DNA from 3 places in the Roseateles sp. GW823-FHT07B05 genome. Region 3 is predicted to be linked to each of the others. Evidence: predicted binding sites of a transcription regulator. Region 3 holds the regulator's gene; each other region holds the start of a gene.

Region 1 (3,222 bases), on a different contig from region 3:
GGCGCTGCAGCTGGGCAGCGTGCAGATGCTGGCGCCGTCGCTGGCCAAATTCGGGCCGCTGGGCGTGAAGGAGTTCGAGGTCTTCGACCTGCCCTACCTGTTCAAGGACACGGCCGCCTTCCACGCCGTCACCGAGGGGCCGCTGGGCGCCGAGCTGTTCCGCAAGCTGGAGCCCAAGGGCATCCGCGGGCTGGCCTACTGGGACAACGGCTTCCAGATCATGAGCGCCAACCGGCCGCTGCGCCAGGTCGGCGACTTCAAGGGGCTGAAGATGCGCATCCAGGCCAGCAAGGTGCTGGACGCGCAGATGCGCGCTTTGGGCGCCGTGCCGCAGGTGATGGCCTTCAGCGAGCTGTACCAGGCGCTGCAGACCGGCCTCGTCGACGGCACCGAGGGCGTGCCGAGCAACTTCTACACGCAGAAGATCTACGAGGTGCAGAAGCACATGACGCTGTCCAACCACGGCCACCTGGCCTACGCGGTCATCGTCAACAAGAAGTTCTGGGACGGCCTGCCCGCCGACGTGCGCACGTCGCTGGAGGCGGCCGTGCGGGAGACGGCCGTCTACGCCAACGCGATCGCCAGCAAGGAGAACGCCGCCGCGCTGCAGGCCATCCAGGCCAGCGGTCGCACGCAGCTCTACACGCCCACGCCGGCCGAGGCCAACGCGTGGAAGAAGGCGCTGATGCCGGTGCACCGCGAGATGGCAGCGCGCGTGGGCCCGCCCACCATCGCGGCGGCCTACCGGGCGGCCGGCTTCGTCGCACCTGACTAGGGCCTGTTCGCGCCACGGCACGCAACTTGCACTGCAGCGGGGCATGGACACGCCCCCCTTCCCCTTGCCGGGCCTGCGCGTGCTGCTGGCCGACGCCGGCCAGCGCCGCAGTCCCGTCATCCGTTTCGAACTGATCCGGCTGCGCTGCCAGCTCGTCGACGTGCTGGACCTCGTGGCCGAGCCCGAGGCGCTGGCCCGATCGCTGCAGCGCCCGACGCCCGAGCTGCTGCTGATCGACTGCGAGCAGCCCTCGGCGGCGCTGCTGACCCAGCTGGCCCAGCTGCAGGCCCAGCGGCCGCGAGCCGTGCTGCTGGTGGCAGAGCAGATGACGCCCGAGCAGATGCGCGCCGCCCTGAAGGCGGGCGTCAGCGCCCTGCAACTGGCCGGCCTGCCGCCGCAGCGGCTGGGCGCGCTGCTGCAGCTGGCGCTGGCCCGCTTTGAGCACGACCAGGCGCTGCTGACCGAGCTGCGCCAGACGCAGACGCAGCTGGCCGAGCGCAAGCTCGTCGAGCGCGCACGCGGCATCCTGATGCGCGAGCAGGGGCTGGACGAGGAGAGCGCCTTCCAGCGACTGCGCCAGCTCGCCATGACGGGTGGCCAGACGCTGGCCAGCGTCGCCTCCCGCCTCATCGACGCCGACCAGCTGCTGCGCCCGCGCCAATAGCCGGCCCTCGCCGCGCACCGCGATCGAGCCCCGTCTCCGGCTTGGGGCGCGGCGCACCAACAAGCACTCACCTTCCACGCACCGGCGCCGCGCAAACCGCACGCCGGTGCCGCCGCATTGCGCCAAGCCCGTGCGCCGACGCGCCCGAAGCGGCCCGCGCAAGCTGGCACGCAATCTGCTGAACGGGGTGTGAGGCCTGCAATGGCGCAGGCCTCTCGGGCCGGCCGGCTGTGAGACGGCCGGCACTTCGGGACAACGGCGTCCGACCTCCCCCATTGCGTCTTCGCTGCACGGCAGCGCGGGCGGAGCGTGGCCGCGACGGCGTTGAGCCCAGCATGACTCAGGAGCCCGTGATGACCGCCTTCGATAACTCGACGACCACGCCCAACCCGCAGCGCCGCCAACTGCTCGCCGCTGCCGCCGCCCTGCCCTTCGCCGGGCTCGCCGGTGGCGCCTGGGCCCAAGGCTCGGACAAGCCCGAGAAGGAAGAAGTCCGCATCGGCTTCATCCCGCTGACCGACTGCGCCTCCGTCGTCATGGCGTCGGTGCTGGGCTTCGACAAGAAGTACGGCATCAAGATCATCCCCACCAAGGAAGCCTCCTGGGCCGGCGTGCGCGACAAGCTCGTCAACGGCGAGCTGGACATGTCGCACGTGCTGTATGGCCTGATCTACGGCGTGCACCTGGGGCTGGGCGGCCCCAAGAAGGACATGGCCGTGCTCATGTCCCTGAACAACAACGGCCAGGCCATCACGCTGTCCAAGGCGCTGGCCGACAAGGGCGCGGTGGACGGCCCGAGCCTGGCCAAGGTGATGGCCGCCAACCCGCGCGAGTACACCTTCGCCGGCACCTTCCCGACCGGCACGCACGCGATGTGGATGCACTACTGGCTGGCCGCCGCGGGCATCAACCCGCTGTCGGGCGCCAAGCTCATAACCGTGCCGCCGCCGCAGATGGTGGCCAACATGCGCGTGGGCAACATGGACGGCTTCTGCGTCGGCGAGCCCTGGAACCACCGCGCCATCATGGATGGCATCGGCATCACCGCCAACACGACGCAGGACGTCTGGAAGGACCACCCCGAGAAGGTGCTGGGTACCACCGCCGAGTTCGCGCAGAAGTATCCCAACACCTGCCGCGCCGTGCTGATGGCCGTGCTGGAGGCCAGCCGCTGGATCGACGCCAGCCTGTCCAACAAGCTCAAGATGGCCGAGACCGTGGCGCAGAAGAGCTACATCAACACCGGTGTGGACGCGATCAACCAGCGCATCCTGGGCCGCTACCAGAACGGCCTGGGCAAGACCTGGGACGACCCCAACCACATGAAGTTCTTCAACGACGGCGCGGTGAATTACCCCTACCTGTCGGACGGCATGTGGTTCCTGACCCAGCACAAGCGCTGGGGCCTGCTGAAGAGCCACCCCGACTACCTGGCCGTGGCCAAACAGATCAACCAGACGGCGCTCTACAAGCAGGCCGCCGGCGCGCTGGGCATCAGCGTGCCCAAGAGCGACTTCCGCACCGCCAAGCTGATGGACGGCGTGGTGTGGGACGGCAAGGACCCGGCGAAGTACGCCGACAGCTTCAAGATCAAGGCGTAAATCATGGTCTCCGCAGTCTTCCATTCCCCTGGCGACAACGTCGCCCCCGCCACCGCCACCACCACCCCGGCGGTCCCGCCCACCGGGGCCACCCGCGCCGCCACGGCCGCCAACGACACCACACCGCCGAAGGCCGCGGCACCGCGCAAAGCCATCGACTGGCGCGGCATCGCGCTGAAGGT
Region 2 (3,222 bases), on a different contig from region 3:
CAAGCTCTACGAGCACACCAGCGTGGTCATCACGACCAACCTGAGCTTCGGTGAATGGGCCAGCGTCTTCGGCGACGCCAAGATGACCACGGCCTTGCTGGATCGGCTTACGCACCACTGCCACATCGTCGAGACCGGCAACGAGTCCTGGCGCTTCAAGCACAGCAGCACGACTGTCGCGGCGGCACGTGCCCGACCCACTCAACGCAAGAAAGGAGACCCCAAGAACTCAGAGATATCCACAGACTCAGGCTCCCTCGGGTAGCCTTCAGGGGTGGGTCAGTATTGAACGAGCAGCCGGGTCAGTCGGTCGCGAGCGTCAACACTACTGGCGCTTGGTTGTGGCGGGCAACCTGACTGAGGAAGCCTGACAACGCATCCGGGCCGGCGGGAAGGTTCGTGGTCGCTGGCACCGTCAGCGTTCCGCCAACGTCCCTCGGCTCAGCGGAGGGAAGGGTCGGAGCGAGTTCTTGGAAACCCCGGACGAGGTCAAAGAGAACGACCTGACCATAGCCGTGCGCGAAAAGCGCGTTGGCCAAAGCCTGGTCGAAGCGAAGGGGCGTGACCCCGCCCGCCAGTTCGCTGGCTTGGAGGTCGCGGACATTGCCTGTTAGGACGAACTGGCTCTTCAGCGGCAGGAAGCGCCGGAGGTCTTGCAGCCACCGTGGATCGCTGAACGAAGTCGCCATTACCCCCACTCTCCCTTATGTGTAATCGTTTGTGAACGTATCACAGCTTCCGCCATGACGACATGCGGTTTGCTCGATGGTCCGGCCGGTAAAGCTACCTAGCCAAGACCGCGGGATAGGCTGGTTCCGCGGAGTTGGTCGCGCGGAATCGTCACCGCGCGCTGCTCAGTCTGGCGGGGCTTCAGGCATTGTTCTTCGGCACCTTTGGCTCTGCGATTCCGCCTGAAGTGAGGCCGCAGAGAATTCCAGAATAATTCTGAATTCTAGAAAATGTTGATGAATTTCTTGGCTAGTTTTGCTGTCGCCACCCGCCCACCAGCGCCACGCTGGACGCCGAGTGATGCGGCGCCCGCACGGGCCGCTGGCCCCAGCGGGCAATGTCGAACTGGCCCGCCAGGCTCAGCACGGCGGCGGATTCCAGCGCGGCGTCGTCGTCCAGCGCCGGCAGCAGGCCCGCCAGCCGCTGCGCCAGCATGGATTTGCCGGTGCCCGGCGGGCCCACCATCAGCAGCGAATGGCCACCGGCCGCAGCGATTTCGAGCGCGCGCTTCGGGCCGGCCTGGCCCTTGATGTCGGCCAGGTCGGGCAGGCCGCCGCGGGGCTCGCGGGGCAGGGCGGTGGCGCGGGGCAGCGCGTCGCCGTCGGGCTGCAGCGCGGCGACGACGTCCAGCAGATGCCGCGCCTGCCGCACCGCCAGCCCGTCGACGAGCGCGGCTTCGGCGGCGCTGGCCTCGGGCAACAGCAGTTCGCGCTCGCCGCCGGCCTGACGCAGCGCCAGCGCCATGGCCAGCGCGCCACGCACCGGGCGCAGTTCGCCGGCCAGCGACAGCTCGCCGGCGCATTCGAAGCGCGCGAGCCGGGCCGCGTCCAGCTGGCCATTGGCGGCCAGCAGGCCCAGCGCCATCGGCAGGTCGAAGCGGCCGCCTTCCTTGGGCAGGTCGGCCGGTGCCAGGTTCACCGTGATTCTTTTGTTGGCCGGAAAACCCAGTCCGCTGTTGGCCAGCGCGGCGCGCACGCGCTCGCGGGCCTCCTTGACCTCGGTGTCCGCCAGGCCCACGACCGTGAACGACGGCAGCCCGTTGGCCAGGTGCACCTCCACGGTGACCGGCGCGGCGGCCAGCCCGTCCAGGGCGCGGCTGTGGACCGTGGCGAGGCTCATCGATAGCGTGAGGTCATGGATGGAGGCCTGGCCATGCACCGGCATGACGTGGGCGAGCCAGTCTAGCCGCGGGTCCGGGGGCTGTTGCCGCGGAGTATTTCCCAGGTCTGCACCGGCGATGTGCGCACCGCCCCAGGCTGGCGCCAATTTGGTGCAATTGCCGGCGTTGCGGGTGCGGCTCGCCCAGATTTGTGCGGAGCCACCAAGGTGCGGCGCTTGGCACGGAAGCTGCAATGAACCGTCTGACTGTCGTCACCCTCATTTTTCGAAACAGGAGCCCCGCCATGAAGTTGTCCCCTTCGCTGATCGCACTCGCGCTGTCCGCGGTCGTCCTGCCCGCGTTCGCCGATGAGCCGGCGCCGGACCCGTTGTCCTTCAACGTGGGTGCCGTCAGCGAGTACCGCTACCGCGGCATCAGCCAGACCCGCCTGAAGCCGGCCCTGCAGGGCGGTGTGGACTATGCGGCGCCCAATGGCTTCTACGTCGGCGCCTGGGCCTCGACGATCAAGTGGATCAAGGACGCCGGTGGCGATTCCAAGGTCGAGGTGGACCTGTACGGTGGCTACAAGACCGAAGTCTCCAAGGGCCTGACGCTGGACGTGGGTCTGCTGCAGTACCTCTATTCCGGCAACAAGCTCAACCCCAGCGCCAACACGCTGGAGATCTACGGCGCGCTGAGCTTCGGCCCGGTGACGGCCAAGTACTCGCACAGCACCACCAACCTGTTCGGCTTCGCCGACAGCAAGGGCTCGGGCTATTTCGACGTGACGGCCACGTTCGACCTGGGCGACGGCATGACGCTGGCGCCGCACGTCGGCCACCAGACCGTCCATCGCAACAGCGCGGCGTCGTACACCGACTACTCGCTGACGCTGGCCAAGGACTTCTCCGGCCTCGTGGTCAGCGCCGCCGTCATCGGCACGGATGCCAAGAAGTCGACCTACACCAGCGCTGTCGGCGACAAGTTCCTCGGCAAGACGTCGGTGGTCGTCGGCCTGAAGAAGACCTTCTAAGAACTCACTGGAGCGCGACATGAAACTGATCACTGCCGTCATCAAGCCGTTCAAGCTCGACGAGGTGCGCGAAGCCCTGAGCGCCATCGGCGTGCAGGGGCTGACGGTCACCGAGGTCAAGGGCTTCGGCCGCCAGAAGGGCCACACGGAGCTGTACCGCGGCGCCGAGTACGTCGTCGACTTCCTGCCCAAGGTCAAGATCGAGGCAGCCGTGAACGACGACGTCGTCGAGCGCGTCATCGAGGCCATCGAGTCGTCTGCCCGCACCGGCAAGATCGGCGACGGCAAGATTTTCGTGTCGCCGCTGGACCAGGTCGTCCGCATCCGCACCGGCGAAACCGGCAACGACGCGCTCTGAAGC
Region 3 (3,222 bases):
GCTGGCCGGGCGGACGGTCTCGCCGCGGCGGGCGGCGTACTCGGCGACGAGGGCGGCATAGCGCTCGCCGTGGCGCAGTGCGGCATAGCGCTGGCGGGCGGCCTGCAGCGCGGGGCTGTTCCAGGCGCCGGTCTCGCTGGCCACGCGCTCGGCGGCGGCCAGGCCCGATTCCTGGTAGACCTTCAGCTCGGCCAGCACCTCGGCGCGCGACACGGTGGACTGCACGCTGACGCTGTAGCCCGACTCGGGGTCGGACACGAAGGATTGCGCCTGGGCGGACGCGCCGGCCGTGACGGCAGCGGCGGCGAACAGCAGTTGGAGGACGGCGCGGTTGAAGCTGGGTTGGCGGGTCATGGCAGGCTCCTGGAAGGTGTCGGTGGGGGCGTTGGATCTGTCTTGCGACAGGGATGAACTGTGCCGACGATGGGTGTACCTGAGATGCCATAAAGTACGTTTAACTTTGCATCTGGTACCGATCATGGCCGACCGACTTGCCGCGCTGTTCACGCACTTCGCCGTGCGCGCCGAGACCTTCCAGACCGGCGCGCTGTGCGGCGTCAACAGCCTGGTGCCACAGGCCGGGCGCGGCCAGCTGCACCTGATCCGGTCGGGCGATGTGGCCGTCCACCATGACGGCGTGCCCGAGCCGCTGCGCATCACCGAGCCCAGCCTGCTGCTCTACCCGCGCCCGCTGGCCCACCGCTTCGTGACGGACCCGGCGTGCGGTGCCGAGTTCCTGTGCGCCCACATGGCCTTCGACGGCGGTGCCGGCCATCCCATCGCCGCGGCGCTGCCGGCCTGGGTGTGCCTGCCGCTGGCGTCGGTGCCCGGCTGCGCGCCGGTGCTGGCGCAGCTGTTCGCCGAGGCCGAGGCGACGTATTGCGGCCGCCAGCTGATGCTGGACCGGCTGTTCGAGGTGCTGCTGATCTGGGTGCTGCGCGAGCTGATGGCGCAGGGCCGGGTCGAGTCCGGCATGCTGGCCGGGCTGTCGCACCCGAAGCTGCGCGGCGCGCTGGTGGCCATGCACGAGGCGCCGCAGCGCGACTGGCCGCTGGAGGAGCTGGCGGCGGCGGCGGGCATGTCGCGCACCGTGTTCGCCAACAGCTTCCGCGATGTCGTCGGCTGTACGCCGGGCGTCTACCTGCAGCGCTGGCGCATCGGTCTGGCGCAGAAAGGGCTGCGCGAGGGCCGCTCGCTCAAGCACATCGCGATGGACGTGGGCTACGGCGGCGAGGCGGCGCTGTCACGCGCGTTCCGCGCGCACACGGGGCAGTCGCCGCGGGAGTGGCGCAAGGCGGAGCTGCCGCAGGATTGAGCGGTCAGGAGAGCCGCCGCACCGACATCTCGCGCAGCGACTGGAGCAAGGCCAGCGCCTCGTTCACAACGCCTTGCGCAGATTCGCCGGCGCGATCTTCATGCCTTCGCGGTACTTGGCCACCGTGCGGCGGGCGCACTGGATGCCCTGTTCCTCCAGCATCGCCGCGAGCGCGCTGTCGGACAGCGGCTTCTTGATGTCCTCGGCCGCGACGAACTGCTTGATCAGCGCGCGCACCGCGGTGCTGGACGCCTCGCCGCCGGCCTCGGTGCTCAGCCCCGAGCCGAAGAAGTACTTCAGCTCGAAGGTGCCCCAGGACGTGGCCATGTACTTGGCCGTCGTCACGCGCGAGATGGTGGACTCGTGCAGGCCCAGCTCGTCGGCGATTTCGCGCAGCACCAGCGGCTTCATGGCCAGCTCGCCGTGCGTGAAGAAGCCGCGCTGGCGCTCCACGATGGCCTGGCTGACGCGCAGGATGGTGTCGAAGCGCTGCTGGATGTTCTTGATGAACCAGCGCGCCTCCTGCAGCTGCCCGCCCAGCGGCGAGTTGCTGATGCCGCCGCGCGTGGCGCGCAGCGCGTTCGCGTACAGCTCGTTGATGCGCAGCTTGGGTGCCACCTCGGGGTTCAGCATGACGCGGAACTCGCGGCCCACCTTGCGCACGATGACGTCGGGCACGATGGCCGCAGCCGCGCTTTGCGCGAAGCGGCGGCCCGGCTTGGGCTCCAGCCGCGTGATGAGGCCTTGCGCCTCGCGCAGCAAGGCCTCGTCGGCGCCGGTCTCGGCCATCAGCCGGCGCATGTCGCGGCGGGCCAGCAGCTCCAGATGACTCTTGCAGATCAGCAGGGCGATGGCCTGCGCCGGGCTCTTGGGCCGGGCGCGCAGCTGCAGCACCAGGCATTCGGACAGGTCGCGCGCGCCGATGCCGGCCGGGTCCAGGCTCTGCAGCAGGCGCAGCGCGATGCGCAGGTGGTCCAGCAGCTCGTCGCGGTCCTCGGGGTCGTCGCCGGCCAGCGCGGTGGCGATGTCCTCCAGCGGGTCTTCGAGGTAGCCGTCCTCGTTCAGCGACTCGATGACGACGTGCAGCGCCGCGCGGTCGGCGGCCGACAGGCTCAGGCCGGCCAGCTGCTGTGCCAGGTGCTCGGCCAGCGTCGTCTCGGCGGACTCCTGGCTCTCGCGCTCGCCGTCGTCGTCGCCGCTGGACGGGCTGCTGCTGGGCAGCTCACGGATGCCGTCGAAGTCGTCGCGCTCGGTGCCGTTCTCCCAGTCCTCGCGCTCGGTGCCGCCGAAGTCCTCGCCGCTGAGCTCGGCAGACTCCCCGCCCTCGGACTCCCCGGCCGACGCCTCCGTGCCGGCCTCGGCCGGCGCATTGGTGGCCAGCTCCGGCGCGCTGACGGTGAACTCTTCCTCGGCCTCCAGCAGCGGGTTGGCGGCCAGCATCTGCTCGACCTCCTGGTGCAGCTCCAGCGTCGACAGCTGCAGCAGCCGGATGGACTGCTGCAACTGGGGCGTCAGCGCCAAGTGCTGACTGAGGCGGACCTGGAGGGTCTGTTTCATGGTGTGACCCGCGGACCGGCGCCGGGCCGCTCCCAAGCCGGCCCGCAGGCGATGTGCGAGCGGCTCAATGCCGTGAGCATCGCCGTCCCCTCGGGGGACCGACCGGAATCGCGCGCGTTCAGCGCCGCGAGGATGGGCGAGGGGCTCACCATCCCTACATCCGGAAATGCTCGCCGAGGTACACCTTCCGCACATCGGCGTTGGCGACGATCTCGTCCGGCGTGCCTTCGGCCAGCACGGCACCCTCGCTGATGATGTAGGCGCGGTCGCAGATGCCCAGCGTCTCGCGGACGTTGTGGTCCGTGATGAGCACGCCGATGCCGCGGGCCTTCAGGAAGCCGATGATGCGC

The links. The regulator sigma-54, encoded in region 3, starts transcription at its own class of promoters, with help from an activator protein. The targets are predictions, from matches to a motif close to TGGCANGNAANCTGCTTT.
Region 1: AC1Q7O_RS17875 (CmpA/NrtA family ABC transporter substrate-binding protein) is a predicted target of sigma-54. The motif match lies at 1,604-1,621, and genes of this name have one in related genera.
Region 2: AC1Q7O_RS22795 (TorF family putative porin) is a predicted target of sigma-54. The motif match lies at 2,066-2,083, and genes of this name have one in related genera.

Annotation. Positions count from the first base shown of each region.
Region 1 is NZ_JBXAGX010000008.1:98,667-101,888, forward strand. Features, by position in the region: gene AC1Q7O_RS17865 (TRAP transporter substrate-binding protein) at 1-775, shown strand, start outside; gene AC1Q7O_RS17870 (ANTAR domain-containing response regulator) at 819-1,439, shown strand; gene AC1Q7O_RS17875 (CmpA/NrtA family ABC transporter substrate-binding protein) at 1,793-3,040, shown strand; gene ntrB (nitrate ABC transporter permease) at 3,044-3,222, shown strand, end outside.
Region 2 is NZ_JBXAGX010000014.1:492-3,713, forward strand. Features, by position in the region: partial or broken gene istB (IS21-like element helper ATPase IstB) at 1-265, shown strand, start outside; gene AC1Q7O_RS22785 (hypothetical protein) at 303-689, opposite strand; partial or broken gene AC1Q7O_RS22790 (YifB family Mg chelatase-like AAA ATPase) at 997-1,848, opposite strand; gene AC1Q7O_RS22795 (TorF family putative porin) at 2,133-2,861, shown strand; gene glnK (P-II family nitrogen regulator) at 2,881-3,219, shown strand.
Region 3 is NZ_JBXAGX010000003.1:163,266-166,487, forward strand. Features, by position in the region: gene AC1Q7O_RS08900 (DUF4148 domain-containing protein) at 1-354, opposite strand, end outside; gene AC1Q7O_RS08905 (AraC family transcriptional regulator) at 479-1,315, shown strand; gene AC1Q7O_RS08910 (RNA polymerase factor sigma-54) at 1,379-2,872, opposite strand; gene lptB (LPS export ABC transporter ATP-binding protein) at 3,027-3,222, opposite strand, start outside.